DNA from 2 places in the Paenibacillus sp. FSL R7-0026 genome. Region 2 is predicted to be linked to the other one. Evidence: predicted binding sites of a transcription regulator. Region 2 holds the regulator's gene; the other holds the start of a gene.
The links. The regulator CtsR, encoded in region 2, represses protease genes until heat stress. The targets are predictions, from matches to a motif close to ATGGTCAATAAAGGTCAAACA.
Positions count from the first base shown of each region.

Region 1: clpP (ATP-dependent Clp endopeptidase proteolytic subunit ClpP) is a predicted target of CtsR. The motif match lies at 6,828-6,848, and genes of this name have one in related genera.

Region 1 covers NZ_JBBORG010000001.1:180,313-191,745, reverse strand. Annotated here, with positions in the region: gene eno (phosphopyruvate hydratase) at 1-171, opposite strand, end outside; gene gpmI (2,3-bisphosphoglycerate-independent phosphoglycerate mutase) at 452-1,996, opposite strand; gene tpiA (triose-phosphate isomerase) at 1,998-2,750, opposite strand; gene MKY44_RS00915 (phosphoglycerate kinase) at 2,787-3,968, opposite strand; gene gap (type I glyceraldehyde-3-phosphate dehydrogenase) at 4,120-5,127, opposite strand; gene MKY44_RS00905 (sugar-binding transcriptional regulator) at 5,234-6,259, opposite strand; tRNA gene MKY44_RS00900 (tRNA-Arg) at 6,686-6,760, shown strand; gene clpP (ATP-dependent Clp endopeptidase proteolytic subunit ClpP) at 6,937-7,533, shown strand; gene MKY44_RS00890 (stalk domain-containing protein) at 7,700-8,797, opposite strand; gene MKY44_RS00885 (SIMPL domain-containing protein) at 9,185-9,937, opposite strand; gene MKY44_RS00880 (HPr family phosphocarrier protein) at 10,094-10,363, opposite strand; gene whiA (DNA-binding protein WhiA) at 10,619-11,433, opposite strand, start outside.
Region 2 covers NZ_JBBORG010000001.1:5,815,649-5,827,081, forward strand. Annotated here, with positions in the region: gene MKY44_RS25645 (ATP-dependent Clp protease ATP-binding subunit) at 1-77, opposite strand, end outside; gene MKY44_RS25650 (protein arginine kinase) at 263-1,333, opposite strand; gene MKY44_RS25655 (UvrB/UvrC motif-containing protein) at 1,362-1,886, opposite strand; gene MKY44_RS25660 (CtsR family transcriptional regulator) at 1,918-2,379, opposite strand; gene MKY44_RS25665 (GNAT family N-acetyltransferase) at 2,840-4,015, opposite strand; rRNA gene rrf (5S ribosomal RNA) at 4,195-4,311, opposite strand; rRNA gene MKY44_RS25675 (23S ribosomal RNA) at 4,455-7,382, opposite strand; tRNA gene MKY44_RS25680 (tRNA-Ala) at 7,593-7,668, opposite strand; rRNA gene MKY44_RS25685 (16S ribosomal RNA) at 7,777-9,329, opposite strand; gene MKY44_RS25690 (molybdopterin-dependent oxidoreductase) at 9,928-11,301, shown strand.

The DNA.
Region 1 (11,433 bases), 5.6 Mb from region 2:
GGATTTGTCGCCATCGCGAAGCTCAACGGCTTCGTGGGCACCAGTGGATGCACCAGATGGAACGATTGCGCGTCCGATTGCGCCGGACTCCAGGTATACTTCAACTTCTACTGTAGGGTTACCGCGGGAGTCGAGGACTTCGCGAGCGTACACGTCAGAAATAATAGTCATTTGTGATAATCTCCTTTAAATTTAAATTTATTATAAATTAGGACCACTTGTGTTTCCCCTTTTCCACTACGTCAGCGAATTGTCCTCTGATCACTGTTATCCCCTGATTCCTTTGAACTTATTTTCATAAGTTGGAATCATGTGATAAAGGCGAAGCCTTTGCTTACGAAGCCAGCTTTCTTTCAGAAAGCTTTTAGCGTTGCTTCTTCGGACAATTTCTGCTTCCTTCGTTCGGGGGTAAACTCCAAACTTCCCAATTTCATATATGTTGTTGCGTAACTTATTTACGGGTAGAGATAACGGATGTACCTGTCATCTCAGCCGGTTTAGGCAATTGCATCAGGTCAAGGATCGTTGGCGCGATATCTGCCAGGATTCCGCCTTCACGCAGGGTTACATTGGCATCCGTAACGATAAATGGAACCGGGTTCGTTGTATGAGCTGTGAACGGACGTCCTTGCTCATCGAACACCATATCCGCGTTACCATGATCCGCCGTGATCAGTACAACGCCGCCTTTAGCAAGTACTGCATCTACAACACGGCCCATGCACTCATCTGTTACTTCAACCGCTTTGATGGTAGGCTCCAGCATGCCGGAGTGTCCAACCATGTCAGGGTTAGCAAAGTTCAGAATGATGGCGTCATGTTTGTCTGCTTCGATCTCGCGAACACATGCGTCAGCTACTTCATACGCGCTCATCTCTGGTTGCAGATCATACGTTGCAACTTTTGGTGAGTTGATCAGTACGCGAGTTTCACCCGGAAGCTCCACATCACGACCGCCACTGAAGAAGAAGGTAACGTGCGGGTATTTCTCAGTTTCTGCAATACGCAGTTGTTTTTTATTGTTCTGTACCAGAACTTCACCCAGTGTGTTGTCGAGGTTTTTAGGCGAATAAGCCACATAACCCTCAACCGTCTCACTGAACAAAGTCAAGCAAACAAAGTGCAAGCCCACAGGGAACTTCGGACCACGATCGAAACCGCGGAAATCCTGGTTTGTGAATACTTGCGACAACTGGATCGCACGGTCAGGACGGAAGTTGAGGAAGATAACGGAATCGCCGCTCTCAACCAAACCTACCGGCTCACCATCCGCTTTGACGATAACCGTTGGTTCAACGAATTCATCAAATACGGATTTCTCATACGATTCTTCAACCGCTTTGAGTGGGTCAGTGTATTTCGGTCCATCTCCATAAACGATGGCGCGGTATGATTTCTCAACCCGTTCCCAACGTTTATCACGGTCCATCGCGTAATAGCGACCTTGAACCGTTGCGATTTTACCTACTCCGACTTCTTCAATCTTAGCGATCAGTTTCTGCATGAAGTCTTTACCACTGTCTGGCATAACATCACGGCCATCCATGAAAGCATGAATATATACATCATTCATTCCTTCTTTTTTGGCCAGATCCAGCATAGCAAACAGGTGGTCGATGTGACTATGTACGCCGCCATCGGACAACAAACCGTAGAGATGAAGCTTTTTGCCGCTTTGTTTCGCTTCGCGAACCGCTTTGACAAGTGTTTCATTGTCGTAGAACTCGCCGTCACGAATGGATTTGGAGATACGGGTCAAATCCTGGTATACGATCCGGCCGGCACCAATGTTCAGGTGACCTACCTCCGAATTTCCCATTTGCCCTTCTGGCAAACCTACAGCTTCACCGCAAGCAGTCAGCGTTGTATGTGGGAATTGGCTCATGAAACGGTCGTAGTTCGGTTTCTTGGCTTGCGCTACCGCGTTGCCTTCCACCGTGTTACGCAGACCAAAGCCATCCATGATGATCAGTGCTACAGGTTTTGGAGCTGTCATCTTACTTCGCCCCCTCAACAAGCGCGATGAACGAAGCCGGCTGCAAGCTGGCACCGCCAACAAGTGCGCCGTCGATGTCGCTTTGTCCGAGGTATTCTGTTACGTTCTCCGGTTTAACACTGCCGCCGTATTGAATACGAACTGCATTAGCTACCGTCTCGTTGTACAGATCCTTCACCAGCGTACGGATGTAAGCAATAACTTCATTCGCATCTTGGGAAGTGGAGGATTTGCCTGTACCAATCGCCCAGATTGGCTCATAAGCGATAACAACTTGTGCCGCTTGCTCTGCAGACAGACCTGCAAAAGCAGCTACTGTTTGCACTTTGCATACGTCTTTTGTTTGGTTCGCTTCACGCTCTTCAAGCGTCTCACCGAGGCAAAAGATTGGAGTCAATCCGTGACGGAATGCTGCATGCAACTTTTTATTAACAGTCTCATCGGTTTCCGCAAAATATTGACGGCGCTCCGAGTGACCAATAATGACATAATCCACACCCAGGTCTTTCAGCATCACGCCGCTGATTTCACCTGTGAATGCACCGTTGTCTTCAAAGTGAAGATTTTGTGCACCAATTTTGATGTTTGTGCCTTTAACGGCTTCTACCAGGGATGGCAGATTTGTAAACGGTGCGCAGATTACAGTTTCCACGCCTTCAACTTCCGCTTTTCCTTTAACTTCCTGAATGAAGTCATTGGATTCGGAAACCGTTTTGAACATTTTCCAGTTACCTGCGATAATCGGTGTTCTCATGGGTTTCAACTCCTTCATGCTATAGACTACTAAAACTTACTTGTCGTTCAATGCCACTACGCCTGGAAGTACTTTACCTTCCATGAACTCGAGCGATGCACCGCCACCTGTAGAGATGTGGTTCATTTTGTCAGCCAATTTGAACTTCTCAGCTGCTGCTGCGGAGTCACCGCCACCAATTACAGTGTAAGCTTCTGTCTCAGCGCAAGCTTCCGCTACTGCACGAGTACCGTGGGAGAATGGCTCGATTTCAAATACGCCCATTGGTCCGTTCCACACAACCAATTTGGAGTTTTTGATTACATCAGCATAGATCTCACGTGTTTTAGGACCGATGTCGATACCTTCCCAATCTGCTGGGATACCATCGATGTCAACGATTTGTGTGTTTGCTTTCGCACTGAAATCGTCAGACACTACGATATCTACCGGCAGGTAGAAGTTTTTGCCCAGTTTTTTCGCTTTTTCGATAAAACCGAGAGCAACATCAAGTTTGGAATCATCCAGCAAGGATTGTCCAATTTCATGTCCTTGTGCTTTGAAGAACGTGTAAGTCAGACCGCCACCGATGATTACGTTGTCTGCAATGTTCAGCAGGTTGTCGATTACATCGATTTTGTCCTTAACTTTGGATCCACCAATGATAGCTGTGAAAGGACGCTCAGGGTTGGAGATTGCTTTACCCAACACTTCAAGTTCTTTCTCCATCAACAAACCGGACACTGCTGGAAGCAAGTGAGCGATTCCTTCAGTCGAAGCATGTGCTCTGTGAGCCGCGCCAAACGCATCGTTAACGAAAACGTCAGCCAGTTCAGCAAATTGTTTTGCCAGTTCCGGATCGTTTTTCTCTTCGCCTGCGTGGAAACGAACGTTTTCAAGCAACAATACGTCGCCATTGTTCAGTTCAGCGATTTGAGCTTTAACAGCGTCACCAACGGAATCGTCAGCTTTAACTACTGTTTTACCAAGCAATTCAGACAAACGCTCAGCTGCTGGAGTCAAACGCAAGGATTCAACCACTTCGCCGTTAGGACGACCCATGTGGCTTGCCAAAATGACTTTAGCGCCTTTTTCAATCAAGAAGTTGATTGTAGGAAGCGTTGCACGAATACGTTTGTCATCTGTAATTTTACCATCTTCGAGCGGCACATTGAAATCTACACGGACAAAAGCCCGTTTTCCTGTCAATTCGATATCGCGTACACTTTTTTTGTTCATCTGTATTTCCTCCGCACCCATGTATTTGGTGGACCAATCAAGAGCTAAAATCCCTCGTCAATCCTGGTGTTTTTGAGAAATTTGCAAAATGTAGATATATAAAGAGCGGAAACAATATAGCATCTGTTTCCGCTCTATGTTATTGCAGATATTACTTAATCATTTTTGCAAAGTGCTCCAAAGTGCGAACCAATTGTGCAGTGTAGGACATTTCATTGTCATACCAAGCTACAGTTTTAACCAATTGTTGGTCGCCAACAGTCAGAACTTTAGTTTGAGTTGCATCAAACAGGGAACCGAAAGTGATTCCTTGGATATCGGAAGATACGATTTCGTCTTCTGTGTATCCGAAAGTTTCTGGATCGGAAGCTTCTTGCATAGCTGCGTTAACTTCTTCAGCAGTTACTTTTTTGTTCAGAACAGTTACGAGCTCAGTCAGGGAACCAGTAGCTACTGGTACACGTTGAGCTGCACCATCAAGGATGCCTTGCAGTTCTGGGATTACCAGACCGATTGCTTTAGCAGCACCAGTTGTGTTAGGGATGATGTTTTCAGCTGCTGCGCGAGCACGACGGAAGTCACCTTTAGGGTGTGGAGCATCCAACGTGTTTTGGTCGCCAGTGTAAGCGTGAATTGTAGTCATCAAACCTTGAACGATTCCGAATTTGTCTTGCAGTGTTTTTGCCATAGGTGCCAGGCAGTTTGTTGTGCAAGATGCGCCGGAGATTACAGTTTCAGTACCGTCGAGGATTTCATGGTTTACGTTGTAAACGATGGTTTTCATGTCGCCAGTAGCTGGTGCGGAGATAACAACTTTCTTAGCTCCACCTTTCAAGTGTTTCTCAGCTGCTTCTTTAGTTGTGAAGAAACCAGTACATTCCAGAACGATATCTACGCCCAGGTCGCCCCAAGGAAGTTCTTCTGGGTTACGGTTAGCCAATACTTTAACTTCTTTGCCGTTCACTTTGAAGAAGCCATCGTGTACTTCAACATCGCCATCGAAGCGACCTTGAGTTGTATCATATTTGAGCAAATGAGCGAGCATTTTAGCGTCAGTCAAGTCGTTGATTGCTACTACCTCGATGCCTGCTACATTTTGAATACGGCGGAATGCCAAGCGTCCAATACGTCCAAAACCGTTAATACCTACTTTAATCATGAGTAAGTTCCTCCCAAGTTTTGATTAATTTTTTATGAAACTTATATATTCAAGACAGACGGTGAAGTCCGTCAAGACAACAATAGTTGTGATGCAAAGTAAAACCTTATTCCATTTCAGCAACGATGACTTCGGCAGCAGCCTCATCAATAATCAGAATATCTTCCTGACCAAATCGCAACACGGAATGTATAGCAGCAGCTTTGCTTTTGCCACCTGCAATTCCAATCACAACATCGGTTCGTTCAATATCCTGAAGTCGCATACCCAGTGTAAGCATGGTATGTACCACCTTACCCTGATCATTAAAGTAATAACCGAAAGATTCAGATACGGCCCCTTGCTCCTGAAGTTCATCTATAATCTCCGTCGCAAGTTTACGTCTTTTGGCCATCTCTACGGCATCACCAATTCCATGAATAACAATCCGTGATTGCCTGATCAGCTGCAGAATCTCCTGAACACTAGGGTCCTGGATTAATGATTCATAGGCATGATCACTGAGCAAATCCGGTACATGCAGGAGTTTGTATTGCGCCCCTACCCGTTTTGCCATTGTGGATGCGATCGTATTAGCCTGAATTTCAAGGCTTTCTCCAAGTCCACCGCGTGCTGGTACGAACCAGACACCTTTTAGCGATGTTGGCGGGTTTAGTTGCTCTGCGACTTCGGCCGTTGTTGATCCGCCAGTAACGGCGACAACGTCGTTGTCACTCATGATATTGCCGAGAGCCTTCGCTCCGGCTCTGCCCAGTTCCCTTTTGGCAAATGGAGAAACGTCCGAATCACCAGGAACCACAACTACCTTTTGCAGACCGTAGGCTTGCTTGATGCGCTCTTCCAGCTCGGATAATCCGAACAACTCTTTGGCTACGGGCTCTAACTGCTGCAGCAAATCATACCCTGCCTCGCTGATCTTCATTCCTGCACTGTCAATTTCAATAAGTCCCTGAGCCTTTAACAGATCGGTCTCAGCCCTCAGAACCCGCTCGGTCATCTGCATGGAATTAGCTAACGTTCTCCGTCCGATCACATCCGATAACATGATCTGTTGCAGAATCGTATACCTCTTTTTCAAGATATCCATGAGATCAGGCAGAAGCTGCTTTTGTACTTCTAAAATCGTTCGCATGCTTTCCACTCCCGCAAGTTCTCGTTCCAAGCTCTCTTTCGTGGCCCTAAAACGTCCCGGGTTAACTTTTTAAGTCCCACGTCTATTCTACCTAAAACTGACGTGACATGCAAGTGTTTCAACGTGTTATTTCGACACGCATTCAGCGTTTGTACGCGCCTATTTTCACAATCCTAGACTTCCATGATCAAGGACTAGCTCACGCATACCATATATAGAAGAAACAAATGAATTCAATCTACATATCGCTCAGAATCACATTTCATACGGCATGTCCAAAACCTCTAATAGCATTTACTTAAATGCACTCTTTATCCACTCTTCTTCATCATGATCATTTTTGGGTTAATCCAAACCAATACCACAACGAACTGCTTGCAATTAAATATTTCATGAGCTATAATCATTATTGCTGTCACATAATGTGCGCCCGTGGTCCAATGGATATGACGTAGGCCTCCGAAGCCTGAGATCCAAGTTCGATTCTTGGCGGGCGCGCCATTTTTATTTAACAGCTCATAACCCATTTAACCAATGAAACCGGAAAGGTTTCTTTTTTTTGCAAGTTAGTTTGACTTTCTTTGACTTTTTGTTTGGAATTGTTTATTATGTGGGTAATACGGTAACAGTTTAAGTATAAACACCAATAACATTTACATTCCAAGGAGGTTTTTCACGTGAGTTTTATTCCAATGGTCGTTGAACAGAGCAACCGGGGTGAGCGCGCCTACGACATCTACTCCAGATTGCTGAAGGATCGTATTATTTTCCTTGGTAGCGATGTTAATGACGTAGTGGCTAATGCCATTATGGCACAGATGTTGTTCCTGGCTGCGGAAGATCCGGAGAAAGACATTCACTTATACATCAACAGCCCAGGCGGATCGATTACAGCCGGTATGGCGATTTACGATACAATGCAATTCATCAAACCGGATGTATCTACCATCTGTGTAGGTATGGCGGCTTCCATGGGTGCATTCTTGTTGAATGCCGGTGCAAAAGGTAAACGTTTTGCATTACCAAACAGTGAAATTATGATTCACCAACCACTTGGTGGTGCACAAGGTCAGGCTTCTGACATCGAAATCCGTGCTCGTCGCATTTTGAAAATGCGTGATACGTTGAACCGCATCATCTCTGAGCGTTCAGGTCAACCTCTGGAGCGGATTGAGAAAGATACAGATCGTGACTACTTCATGAGTGCTGCTGAAGCTGCCGATTACGGTATCATTGATAAAGTTATTGAAAACGTAGGTTCCCAAGGAATCTAAGTGTTAGTTAGACCACGGTCTACGCGTTAATATATCAATACCTAACGTAATCAGCAACACCTCATTGTGTTGTCTATACGAGAAGAAGCCCTCATCATGATCATGATGAGGGCTTCTTCTTTCATTTTATAAGAAAAATAACTTAAGAGTGCATAATAATGATTCTTTATTTGGTTCCCGTTACATCGCTAAATGGTTCTGTTCCTTTAGGAAGAATCTCTTTATACGTAAATGGCATTTCAGGGAATCCCTCTGCGTACGCTGTATACTCATACAACTGGAAGAACACAACTACACCCGTTGGTGTCACATAGTAATCTTGATCTTTATTCAACCCTTTATAACCGTCGAGGTATCCACCGCGGGCTTTCAGTTGCTCACCCACTTTTTTACTCAACGTCTCGCGCATAGTTTTGTTATTTTGCAGCACATCATCTAACGTAAGCTCCTTGCCTGTCTCCAGTGCAAAGGTGTGGCCCGTACGGTATGTCATGCCATGAGCGCCAGCATAATCTTCGTACCGCTGAGTAATGAGTCCCAGCACGCCTTTTTCGTTATACGTCACTACATAAGAGCTCTCAAATGCATATGGACGATTGGCTGTTGCACCGCCGAATTCAGATGTCTGTTTCTTGAAGTCAGCTACATAAGCATCCACTTCGTCTTTCAACACTTTGTTGATCGCTGCTTCAGCTTCTTTGCTGGCAAGCCCACTCACCTGTGGATATTGAACATCTACTTCAGCATTTTTCACAGTGACATTAACTGTTGCCGCTTTAATTTTAACGTTATTTTGTTTCACCTTGCTGAGTGTCAACGTTTTGGTTTTGGCATCCCAATTCCCCTGTACACCCAGATAATCTCTCATTGCCGAGAATGGGATATATAATCTGCCGTTGATCAGCTTTGCGTCCACTTGAGGATAATAGTTGTTGATTCTGACACTTGGTTGACCGTCCATAAGACTAATTGTCATCGTGTTATTGGCTGCTGTCAAAGCGTACTCTTTGGTTTTCGCATCATATTTCAGGGTTCCACCTGCCACATCTTTAACTGCCGTAAGAGATACCCAAGTTGAGCCACCTTGAAGAAGTCCTTTTTGAGTCAGTGTTTTTCCACCCGATTTCAGAGTTACCTCAGCCGGGGTTGTCACTTTCGAGGATACCGATGCTGCTTGAACCGAACTATCCTGCCACACCGAACCGCTACCTACAATAATTCCTGCCGCAAGCAACGCACTTGTCCATTTTTTCCATGATGTCATATATAAAACTCCTCTCTGAATTCACAATTAGGGATCATTGCGTATGTAATTCTGACCTGATCGCATATCTCATACGCTCACCTCTTTATTATAATTAACCCGATTTCGGAAAGGTTTACAGCTCGAGTTACAATGTTGATGAATATCAGGCAGAAAATATATAGGGATATGACCTTTTTGTCACGAACAACTATACAAAAAAGATACCAATAAACAGCATTTCATGTTGCTTCGAATAAAGTTCCCTCCTATCTAACTTCATCAAAGTTTGCTTTTCCAACAAAAAAAGACTCTGTCCACAGGACAAAGTCTTTGTCATTATTTCGCTGTACCCCTTCAAATGACATTTGAAAAGGTTTCTGAGCTTACAGTCCTTAGTTCGATCTTTTATTTCATTTCATACGTGATATTCAGGATTGTGCTTACTTTAACCTGGCCTGTTTCAATCTCAGTGCCACCTGCTGTATCTTGTGCTTTGGACATCAACGCCTCGCTTGCATAGAATACAGGCACATTGGCATCACCTTGGCTTACAGAAAGAACAGCACCGAGTTGACGTTTAACTGCTTTTGCAATGGCGCCCGCTTTCACATCTGCATTGGCAACAGCTTTCTCAATCACTTGGGACTCATAACTTTCCGGATTTTCTACAGTAAAGCGCACGTTTTCAATATTGTTGGCACCCGCACCCGAAGCAGCATCGAGCAACTCGCCGATCTTATCCATCTCACGATATGTGACAGTCAGCGTATGATGCGCTGTATAACCTTTAATTTGTTGTCCGTCTTTTTCGCTATACGTATAGTTAGGTTGTACAGAGAACTGACTGGTTTGGATGTCATCTGCACTGATCTTCCACGTATTCTTCAGCAAGTTGGATACCTTTTGAACTTTGGCAGCATTCGCTTTTTGAGCAGATGCAGCTGTCTCTGCAGTACTGTTCACACCAATGGACAGATAAGCGATATCAGGCTTCACCTGAATCTCACCTTTACCCACAACATTAATCACATTCTGTTGTACTCCCTGAACCTCTGCAGCGTAAGCATAGTTACCTGGTGCAACCCATGCTGTTCCTCCAACAAGCAACGTACTTGCCACCAGCACCGCACCAAACGGTTTCATCCATTGTTTACCCATCACGATAGCCTCCTTATGTGTTAACATCTCAAACTTTAATCGATTTGATACCTTAACAGACGGGACAAATTCCATAATGTTGCACTTGACGATAGCATAAACGTGAAAAACGCAAAAAAGCCCCTTTCGGGACTTCTTCATTGGATTGATCATATCTTATTGGTTTTCGAGCTCTTCCTTGCTTACCAGACTAACTAAAGCGTTTACAGCCTGTTCGGCATCCGCGCCTTCTGCACTAATCTGGATTTCCGTACCTGTGCTAATTGCAAGGCTCATGATCCCCATGATACTTTTTGCATTAACTTTTTTGTCGTCCTTCTCGACGAACACTTCAGACGAGTACTTATTCGCTTCTTGAACGAACAGTGCTGCAGGTCTGGCATGGAGACCCGTTTTCAAACGGACAACTACCGGGTGCTTTGTCATGGAAACTTACCCCCTATTATGAAATCTGGACATTAAATACACAATTATATTTATACAACATTATACCATTAACCCGTGCAGGACACTAGAAGAAAAAACTCAGGGTGCTTTGACGGACATTATCTTGCCCTAATTTCATCTTTTGCACAGCGCATCCAATGACCTAAGTAAGTCCCCTAGATCCTTAGCGGTTAACTTTCCCGACCCTTCTGTTCAACAGAAACAGCCGACCTTGTTACTTTACCCTACTCCGTCTTAACCATAACGTTCTGTGCGTACTTTCTCAGCCAGCTCATCAATTTTACGAAGCCGATGGTTCACTCCTGACTTGCTGACTGTACCTTTAAGGAGCTCGCCAACTTCCTTCAAGTTAATATCCGGATGAGCGAGTCGAACCTCCGCCACTTCTCGAAGCTTCTCAGGCAACGATTCCAGACCAACTTCCTTTTGTAACAACCGGATATTATCGATTTGTCTTACCGCCGCTCCAATGGTTTTGTTCAGGTTGGCGGTCTCACAATTGACAATTCGGTTAACGGAGTTACGCATGTCTCGCATAATTCGTACATCTTCAAACTTGAACAAGGCCTGATGAGCACCAATGATGCTGAGCAGCTCAATGATTTTCTCGCCTTCCTTAATGTATAGGATGAATCCTTTTTTCCGTTCTATACACCGTGCATTCAGATGAAATTCATTGGCCAGGTCAACTAGTGCCTGACAGTGCTCCTCATACATGGACGCAATCTCCAGATGGTAGGAAGAACCTTCCGGGTTATTAACCGATCCACCTGCGAGAAATGCACCGCGAAGATAGGCCCGTTTACAACAGTTTTGCTGAAACAACTCCGTACTGATCCCTGGGGTAAAGAGAAAGCCCTCAGATACAATATGAAGACTATTGAGAATCTCCTGTACCATGGTTGGAATACGAACAATATATACATTGTTCTTTTTCAGCCGCATTTTTTTGCGGACCAGTAATTCCGTATGCACTTGAAAATGCTTTTTAAGCAGAGAGTATGCCCGTCTTGCAATCGCGGCATTCTCCGTCGAAATATCCAAGATCA
Region 2 (11,433 bases):
TGACCGAGACGGACAGCTTCTTCCTGCGCGAGTGCGAGCACCTTTTGGGCCCGTTCCGTAAATCTTCCAAACATCATATCTCCTGCACCTCCATGGTTTTGGATAAAACGAGGGTCATGTAATGAAATAACCGTCGTATTCTTCATATCATTTTTGTTTGCAGCCGTGCTGCGAATAAAGTCATTTGGCATTTGTACATGCCTTATTATATAAAAGCCGCAATGCGGCATGAAACCATAATTCAATACAATATCAGGCTAAACTAGGACTGCTTCGCTGCATTGATCGTATCACGAATCAACTGAGCTCGGTAGATGTCACGCTCATCTGTGCGCATATCTTCCCCGAATGTTTTCTGCAAAAATCCCGGCTGTGTCATCACATTCAACTCATTCATTACAGTAATGGACAGTCCATCCAATAATCCGAGATCCACGCCAAGGCGTACATCCGATAAGCGCTGTGCAGCTTCCTTGGAATCAACAATAGCTGCATGAGACAATATGCCATAAGAACGCATGACCCGATCCGTAATCCGCAGTCTGGAGTCAGTAATTAACCGTTCTCTCGCTGTACGTTCATGACCAATCATCTGTAACACAACACCATGCAGGTTCTCGATGACTTCCTGTTCGGTCTGTCCCAATGTAATCTGGTTCGAGATCTGGAACAGGTTACCCATCGCCTCGCTGCCTTCACCGTATATTCCTCTTACCGTCAATCCCACTTGGGAAACTGCGGTTAGAATACGGCCGATTTGCTGTGTCATCACCAGGGCAGGCAAGTGCATCATAACCGATGCTCTGACACCTGTACCTACATTAGTAGGACAGCTGGTTAAGTATCCTCTGCGATCATCAAAAGCATAATCCACGTGCGCTTCAAAAGCATCATCTATTGCGGAACCTTTCTCCCAGGCTTCTTTCACCTGGAACCCCGGATAGAGGCACTGGATACGAAGATGATCCTCTTCGTTAATCATAATACTGACTGACTCATCCTCACTGAGAATAACCGCACCATTCCTGGATTCATTCGCAAGACTTGGACTGATGAGATGTTTCTCCACCAGCACCCGTTTGTCGAGTTCGTCAATATCGATCAGATCCAACGTATGAAAATCCCCAAAGGCGTGAACGTCATCGTATTGAAGTACTTCGCTCAGCTTATTCAGCACCTCTTCCGATTGCTCATTGGAAGCCAGCATCGGAAACGGAACATGCTGAAGGTTGCGTGCAATCCGGACACGGCTGCTAATGACGATTTCGGAATCAGCCGCATCACTGCGCATCCAGTCGCTGAGCGCCTTCTCTGTAAAGCGCAGATTAGGCATTACGCATCCCTCCTACTCATGACAAACTTTACTCCTGAGCTATTCCTTTTTCAAGTCCTCTGATCTGGTCACGGATCTGAGCCGCCTCTTCAAATTCCTCTTGTGCGATGCTCTCCTGGAGCTCACGCTTCAGATCAGCAATTTGCCGTTTCACCTTGATGCGACCACCAGCTCGTGCAGGCACTTTGCCTACATGGGACGTATTACCATGAACCCGCTTGAACAAAGGATCCAAACGACTGTCAAAATATTTATAACATGAACTGCAGCCAAACCGGCCTATCTTACTAAATTGTGCGTACGTCATACCACACTCTTCACATTGAAGTGCTTTTGCAGGTGGTGTTCCTGCCGACCCACTTTTGCCGGCTGGATCAAAATCAAGCAATCCGGACAACAAGTTGTGAATGGAAAACCCACCTGCTGTTCCAGGGATCATTTCCCCTTTTTCACGGGCACATGACTCACAAATATGGAATTCCGTCTTCTCTCCATTTACGATCTTCGTAAAATGAAGTGTCGCCGGACGTTTATTGCATTCTTGGCACAGCATATTGATGTACCTCCTTTGACCCCGATAGTTTTCATTTACCGAGCAAAGATATTAACATCGCCTTCAACATTCTGGCACGAATTTGATCCCGGTAAGGAAGTTTGACCAATATAACCTCTCTAGATACAGCAGCTCGCATCAACCCGGCTTCCCGCTTGCTCAAGAAGCGCGCTTCTTCCAATTGATAGATCAGACCTTCGGCAGCTGTCTGCCCGATCTCTTCACCAATACTATGGTGCAAATGATTATGCAGAGCTGATTGGGCCGGTAATTCAATGCGCTGTATGCGAACATAACCACCACCGCCGCGTTTACTCTCTACCAGGTATCCCTTCTCGAGTGTAAAACGTGTGCTGATGACATAATTGATCTGGGAAGGTACACATGAGAATTGATCTGCCAGATCATTACGCTGAATTTCAACCATTCCTTCGGGACTTTCATGCAAAATACTCTTCAGATATCGTTCGATAATATCAGAGATATTACGCATCCAATCATCCTCCACTGTCTGAAACGTTAAGTCAATAAGGACCCACACGCCCCCACAGAGTACACCTTCTCTACCCATTTAACCAATCAGGGAAACAGCGAATCTTGCTTCCACAGGTGTGAACAGGAGAGCGAAGGAAGCACGAAGGTCCTTTAATATTCCCTTGATCCTCCGATGAGATGAATCCCGTATATTGGCGATCATGCATCAGATTGTAGAAAGAAAGCTACTTAAGTATTAAACCTTTAGTTGACTTTGACTTTCTTTGACTTTATAACCATTATAGCATATTTTGTGGTTTTGCCAAGTGGGGTCACTATTCATTTTTTACGATTTTACACGAAATATTCCCCAGACACAAAAAAACCTCCCCAAAATTGCTGGAGAAGTCCATTTGTCTTTCAATCACGCCGTATTTCTATATAAGCCAATCAAGTTAAATGGAGCATGCGAATAGTCATCAGAAGAAATCGAGTAAATAGGTTTCCCGTTCAGGAATCGCTTGTTCCAAAGCTTTGATTGCTGTGTTCGGTCCGTGAATTCTTCCGATTCGTGCCATTTCCATTGGTCTGCGATATCCCATCAGCACCGCGGTAAGGGATTGAATATCCACCTTAATGGTCTGATCATCATTAATTGGTTCCGATGTTTTCCATATGGACGCTGTTCCGTTCATTGCCACGTTTAATTGCCATACCCCTTCATTCCACGGAGCGTAGGTATCCTCTACCTGTAGAACAATCTGCACCGGTGAGTCCTGGCTTGCAAATGGATACTGGGATATAAACTGCTCTACACTAACGATACGCGCCATAAAATAAGCTACAATCTCCTGCTGAATCCGTGGGTTATCCAATTGGAAGGCAAGCGTATCACTGGCAGGTGCCTGCAACGTAACTTCCTGGATCATGGAATCATGGTTAGCAATGAAGGTCCACAGCCCTTGCCTAGCCTCTTCATTCAGATAGATGATCTCTTTAATGGTAAATTTATTTTCCTTAACCTCATATAAAAGATAACCTTGTGCTGCATCAGCTTCATCATAATATACAGCCTTCTGGCTGGCCCCATTAACAAGAACTGAATTCTCCCACCTTGCATCATCCCGAACCAGAGTTCCGTTATAACGCTCAGCATAAGCACTGTATACTTCCTTTAATATGCTGAGGCCTGGATCGCCACGCCGAATTGTTCCAGGTGTCGCTTTTTTCAGAGGCAAATGAGCTGTAGGTACTTTATAACGTTTAAATTCAACATACGTCTCCCATCCATACTTCCGATAGAAACCAAAAGAGAATGGATGCAAGAATGATATGCTCTGTTTGTTACGATTCATTTCTTCCAACGCATGCTTCAGCAGACCCGCTACCCAGCCTTTGCGTCTATACTCTGGCCAGGTGGCAACACCCGCAATACCACCCATCTCGAACGTTCTGCCATGAATATAGGTTTGAAAAGGGATAATGTGAAGTTTGGCTCCTAGCTGCCCGTCCTCATATACACCCCATATATCCTGTGACGAGAATTGACTCCTCCGTTTTTCTTTTTGTTCCTCACTCATTACTACTTGAAAAGCATATTCGGAGAGTGCCATCGCCGGTTCAAAATCATCTACCGTCAATTTTTTAATTTCCATGTTGTCCTACACCCCATTCGCTAGAGTTATTATCAATCCAAATCATGGCCTGATATCTGATATATGTACCCCTTAGAGTGTGTCAGAGGATTCTTACAAAGTCAAATAAGAGATGCTTTCGCATCCCCATAAATAAACAAATAAAAACCACCACCGAATAACATCGGCAGTGGTTCTTCGCTTGGCGGCGTCCTACTCTCCCAGGACCCTGCGGTCCAAGTACCATCGGCGCTAGAGGGCTTAACGGTCGTGTTCGGGATGGGTACGTGTGGAACCCCTCCGCCATCGCCACCAAACGCGATTTATCGAAGCATAGCTTCTTAAAATCAGATATGGAACTGAAAATCATACACACGTTCTGTGATGTACCAATTTTCATTTCAGAGATCATTCTCTGAAAACTAGATTCGAAACGAAACACGCGAATTACAACTTGCTATTGGATAAGCCCTCGACCGATTAGTACTGGTCAGCTCCATGCATTGCTGCACTTCCACCCCCAGCCTATCTACCTCGTCGTCTTCAAGGGGTCTTACATACTGGGAAATCTCATCTTGAGGGGGGCTTCACGCTTAGATGCTTTCAGCGTTTATCCCGTCCGTACATAGCTACCCAGCGGTGCTCCTGGCGGAACAACTGGTACACCAGCGGTACGTCCATCCCGGTCCTCTCGTACTAAGGACAGCTCCTCTCAAATTTCCTACGCCCACGACAGATAGGGACCGAACTGTCTCACGACGTTCTGAACCCAGCTCGCGTACCGCTTTAATGGGCGAACAGCCCAACCCTTGGGACCTACTTCAGCCCCAGGATGCGATGAGCCGACATCGAGGTGCCAAACCTCCCCGTCGATGTGGACTCTTGGGGGAGATAAGCCTGTTATCCCCAGGGTAGCTTTTATCCGTTGAGCGATGGCCCTTCCATGCGGTACCACCGGATCACTAAGCCCGACTTTCGTCCCTGCTCGACTTGTAGGTCTCGCAGTCAAGCTCCCTTATGCCTTTGCACTCTTCGAATGATTTCCAACCATTCTGAGGGAACCTTTGGGCGCCTCCGTTACTCTTTAGGAGGCGACCGCCCCAGTCAAACTGCCCACCTGACACTGTCCCCGCACCGGATTACGGTACCAGGTTAGAACCTAGATACGATCAGGGTGGTATCCCAACGTTGCCTCCACGCAAGCTGGCGCTCACGTTTCAAAGGCTCCCACCTATCCTGTACAAATCGTACCCAAATTCAATATCAAGCTGCAGTAAAGCTCCATGGGGTCTTTCCGTCTTGTCGCGGGTAACCTGCATCTTCACAGGTATTAAAATTTCACCGGATCTCTCGTTGAGACAGCGCCCAAGTCGTTACGCCATTCGTGCGGGTCAGAATTTACCTGACAAGGAATTTCGCTACCTTAGGACCGTTATAGTTACGGCCGCCGTTTACTGGGGCTTCGGTTCACAGCTTCGGGATTGCTCCCTAACCACTCCCCTTAACCTTCCAGCACCGGGCAGGCGTCAGCCCGTATACTTCGCCTTACGGCTTCGCACAGACCTGTGTTTTTGCTAAACAGTCGCTTGGGCCTTTTCACTGCGGCCCCCTCGTGCTATTCACACTACCGGGGCACCCCTTCTCCCGAAGTTACGGGGTCATTTTGCCGAGTTCCTTAACGAGAGTTCTTCCGCGCGCCTTAGAATACTCTTCTCGCCTACCTGTGTCGGTTTGCGGTACGGGCACCTTCACCTGGCTAGAGGCTTTTCTTGGCAGTGTGAGATCATGACCTTCGCTACTACAATTTTCGCTCCCCATCACAGCTCAGCCTTACAATGTGCGGATTTGCCTACACATCAGCCTTACTGCTTAGACGGACATCCATCAGTCCGCGTCACTACCCTACTGCGTCCCCCCATTGCTCATAACGGCTTACGGTGGTACAGGAATTTCGACCTGTTGTCCTTCGACTACGCCTTTCGGCCTCGCCTTAGGTCCCGACTTACCCTGAGCGGACGAGCCTTCCTCAGGAACCCTTAGGCTTTCGGCGGATCAGATTCTCACTGATCTTTTCGTTACTCATACCGGCATTCTCACTTGTATAATGTCCAGCGCTCCTTACGGTACACCTTCAACCCTTATACAACGCTCCCCTACCCCTGATGCAAAGCATCAAGCCATAGCTTCGGTGGTGTGTTTAGCCCCGTTACATTTTCGGCGCAGAGTCACTCGACCAGTGAGCTATTACGCACTCTTTCAATGGTGGCTGCTTCTAAGCCAACATCCTGGTTGTCTGTGCAACTCCACATCCTTTCCCACTTAACACACACTTGGGGACCTTAGCTGATGGTCTGGGCTGTTTCCCTTTTGACAATGGATCTTAGCACTCACTGTCTGACTCCCGGAAGTAAGTCTATGGCATTCGGAGTTTGACTGAGCTTGGTAACCCTTGCGGGCCCCGCACCCAATCAGTGCTCTACCTCCACGACTCTGTTTTCCGAGGCTAGCCCTAAAGCTATTTCGGGGAGAACCAGCTATCTCCGAGTTCGATTGGAATTTCTCCGCTACCCCCACCTCATCCCCGCATTTTTCAACATGCGTGGGTTCGGGCCTCCAGTGCGTGTTACCGCACCTTCACCCTGGACAGGGGTAGATCACCCGGTTTCGGGTCTACGTCCACGTACTCAATCGCCCTATTCAGACTCGCTTTCGCTGCGGCTCCGGCTCTTCACCTTAACCTTGCACGGGAACGTAACTCGCCGGTTCATTCTACAAAAGGCACGCCATCACCCCTAAAACGGGCTCTGACTTTTTGTAAGCACACGGTTTCAGGTTCTATTTCACTCCCCTTCCGGGGTGCTTTTCACCTTTCCCTCACGGTACTGCTTCACTATCGGTCGCTAGGAAGTATTTAGCCTTGGCAGATGGTCCTGCCGGATTCATACGGGGTTTCACGTGCCCCGCACTACTCGGGATCCGTCTCGGAGGGAACAGACTTTCAACTACAGGGCTTTTACCTTCTTTGGCGGGCCTTTCCAGACCTCTTCGCTTAACCGGTTCCTTTGTAACTCCATGTGAGACGTCCCACAACCCCAAAGAGCAAGCTCTTTGGTTTGGGCTTCTCCGCGTTCGCTCGCCGCTACTGACGGAATCACTATTGTTTTCTCTTCCTCAGGGTACTTAGATGTTTCAGTTCCCCTGGTATGCCTCACACTAACCTATGTATTCAGTTAGGTGTAACTGGAAATTACCCCAGCTGGGTTTCCCCATTCGGACACCCCCGGATCAAAGCTTGCTTACAGCTCCCCGAGGCAGTTTCGTTGTTCGCCACGTCCTTCATCGGCTCCTAGCGCCTAGGCATCCTCCGTGTGCTCTTAGTAGCTTAACCATTTTGTTCCGGTTTCGGTCGCTCGCTTCCCTTGGTTTGCTTGCGCAAAGCCAAAAGTCGCTCTCACCCGATACCATCACAAAAGCAATTTAACTACCTTTATACACTTGACTTGTTTACACAAGTTCAGCTTAAAGGAATGTTCTAATTCGCGTTTGTTTCGTTTCGATATCTAGTTTTCAAAGAACAAGCCAAATAGATGAAATTGTTTGGTGGAGCCAAGCGGGATCGAACCGCTGACCTCCTGCTTGCAAGGCAGGCGCTCTCCCAGCTGAGCTATGGCCCCTCAAATTCCATCAAAACTGAACAAATGGATAAGTAACTGTGTTGCTATTGCAGGTTTTAAGAACCTGCTTATTTGAATGTTTCCGTTGCAGGAAACGATTCTCCATAGAAAGGAGGTGATCCAGCCGCACCTTCCGATACGGCTACCTTGTTACGACTTCACCCCAATCATCTATCCCACCTTCGGCGGCTGGCTCCTTGCGGTTACCCCACCGACTTCGGGTGTTATAAACTCTCGTGGTGTGACGGGCGGTGTGTACAAGACCCGGGAACGTATTCACCGCGGCATGCTGATCCGCGATTACTAGCAATTCCGACTTCATGCAGGCGAGTTGCAGCCTGCAATCCGAACTGAGACCGGCTTTGTTGGGATTGGCTCCATCTCGCGATTTCGCAGCCCGTTGTACCGGCCATTGTAGTACGTGTGTAGCCCAGGTCATAAGGGGCATGATGATTTGACGTCATCCCCACCTTCCTCCGGTTTGTCACCGGCAGTCTATCTAGAGTGCCCATCCGAAATGCTGGCAACTAAATATAAGGGTTGCGCTCGTTGCGGGACTTAACCCAACATCTCACGACACGAGCTGACGACAACCATGCACCACCTGTCTTGAATGTTCCGAAGAAAAGGTACATCTCTGCACCGGTCATTCAGATGTCAAGACCTGGTAAGGTTCTTCGCGTTGCTTCGAATTAAACCACATACTCCACTGCTTGTGCGGGTCCCCGTCAATTCCTTTGAGTTTCAGTCTTGCGACCGTACTCCCCAGGCGGAGTGCTTAATGTGTTAACTTCGGCACCAAGGGTATCGAAACCCCTAACACCTAGCACTCATCGTTTACGGCGTGGACTACCAGGGTATCTAATCCTGTTTGCTCCCCACGCTTTCGCGCCTCAGCGTCAGTTACAGCCCAGAGAGTCGCCTTCGCCACTGGTGTTCCTCCACATATCTACGCATTTCACCGCTACACGTGGAATTCCACTCTCCTCTTCTGCACTCAAGTCACCCAGTTTCCAGTGCGATCCGGGGTTGAGCCCCGGGATTAAACACCAGACTTAAATGACCGCCTGCGCGCGCTTTACGCCCAATAATTCCGGACAACGCTTGCCCCCTACGTATTACCGCGGCTGCTGGCACGTAGTTAGCCGGGGCTTTCTTCTCAGGTACCGTCACCTTGAGAGCAGTTACTCTCCCAAGCGTTCTTCCCTGGCAACAGAGCTTTACGATCCGAAAACCTTCATCACTCACGCGGCATTGCTCCGTCAGGCTTTCGCCCATTGCGGAAGATTCCCTACTGCTGCCTCCCGTAGGAGTCTGGGCCGTGTCTCAGTCCCAGTGTGGCCGATCACCCTCTCAGGTCGGCTACGCATCGTCGCCTTGGTGAGCCGTTACCTCACCAACTAGCTAATGCGCCGCAGGCCCATCCCCAAGTGACAGATTGCTCCGTCTTTCCAGTTTCCTTCAGGCGAAGAAAACAATTATTCGGTATTAGCTACCGTTTCCGGTAGTTGTCCCAAACTTGAGGGCAGGTTGCCTACGTGTTACTCACCCGTCCGCCGCTAACTATCCGAGAAGCAAGCTTCTCTTCAAGTCCGCTCGACTTGCATGTATTAGGCATGCCGCCAGCGTTCGTCCTGAGCCAGGATCAAACTCTCCAATAAAGTATTGAAAAGAGCGATAAGCTCATTTTGAATCTGACGATTCATTGTGAATCAAAAGTTACTATCCATTTGTTCAGTTTTCAAGGAACTTGTATGTCCGTTTATGTTGATGTTTGTCAACCGGACAGGAATCTTATCATATCATGTTAACTAACTTACTGTCAACACTTTGTTTTCGTCATCTTTCAAATGATTATGACAATCATTCGTTTGAAGCGACAAGAAATAATATATCACGTAGTGATTTATTTAGCAAGCATTTTTAATCAACCTTTTGATATCATGATATCTTCATCTACGGTGTCTTGTTTCCAACCTGTATTCGACAGATTAGCACATTCTCTGAACCCAGGATGGGATAACGATCCTTGCCCTTCTATTGGTTTGAAGAAAGTGATCCAAAAACTCTATAATAAGGTATATAGATATAGAGATAAGGTTAAGCAGTCAAGTGTACTACTTTCATAAGTAGCCTATGAACAATCCTATAACCATCTCGCATTGCACCTTTACACAGATCACGTACTCCATTCACAGCTAGCTATACATATCAAAGTTCTGAATAAACTCATTACTAAACTATATGGGGTGATCGCACTTGAAACAATGGTTGAAGAACAGACGTAAAGGTTACGGCAAAAAGTTAGTTTCCATCCATGCTTGGAATGCCTGGATTGTTGTGATCCTTGCTATAACAGGTCTTATGCTGGTAGGCGGCTTTTGGCGCGAGATACTCGGAATTGGACGTGTCTGGCTAAAATGGCTACATATCATCGTTGGGCTAGCTATGCTGGCACCCGTAATATATTACTTGATTTTGGCCGGAAAGCACTGGAAACAGCTTCGTAACAGACCTTGGCAAAGGGTGAACACCATCTTTGTTCTTGTGCTGCTGGTAGGCTGGCTCCTCTCGGGTATTGTATTATGGCAGTTCAAGCTGGCTGGACCTCGATGGTCGAATGCTGCACTTTTGATCCATGACCTGCTGACTTGGGTGGGCTTACCTTATATTATCTATCACTCCATCACTCGGACCAAATGGTTAAAGGACCCTGCACGTCGTGCGGTTAAAACCACTACAATTTCAACACGAACTCAACATTCAGCTGATCGATCTGACACAATAATAGATGAAAAAGAAACTCCAGCTGCTATATCTTCTTCCCAATTTGATCGTAGTTCCGAGAGAGATCCCCTCAAATCAGAGGAGCGACCTCAACCGTTGTATACACGACGAGCTTTCATCCGTTCTTCTGTGGGGGTTGGTCTCGCCGTGACTCTTGGTCCTACTTTTATATCCTGGGTAGGACGAAATCTCAAGATCGATAATAGTATTGATAGCATGCTGGAGAACGATCCTAACCGTATGGTTCCTCTGCCACAACCGCTTTCTGCCTCTTCACCTCCCATTGGAGGCGGAGCTGAGGGTCATTTCCGCGTATATACAGTTACGCCTATACCGTCCTTCTCCAATGCTAACTGGTCTTTCCGAATCGATGGATTGGTTGAACGGGCACAGGTTTGGAACTGGGAACAGTTCGTGAAGCTCGCGCGTACCGTACAGGTTAGTGATTTCCACTGTGTAACGGGATGGTCTGTATATAAGAATACCTGGGAAGGCATTTCACTTGCACAGCTTTTGAAACAAGCCGGGGTCAAACCGGAAGCTCATAGTGTGAAGTTTTATTCCGGTGATGGTGTGTATACAGATGCGATTACGATGGATCAAGCACAAATGGAGGATATTATGGTGGCTGTCATGCATGATGGCAAACCCATCCCGGCTGATCTTGGCGGTCCGGTACGGCTTGTCATTCCTCAGATGTATGCCTATAAATCAGTAAAATGGTTAAATCGGATTGAACTCATCGACAGCGAACATATTGGTTACTGGGAAGAGCGAGGATATGATAAGGATGCATGGCTTACAGGCGCATCTCAGCGCATTCCTAACAATTTAAGTGGATCATGATCAGATCAGATAAGACTGGTGAGCGTTCTTTCGTTGTAAAAATAATTCAATAAACAGCAAAAGCCCCCGATCACATATTCGTGTCTTCGGGGGCCTTTTTCTTTTTCCTCATTATGAACTCTCTGATTACAC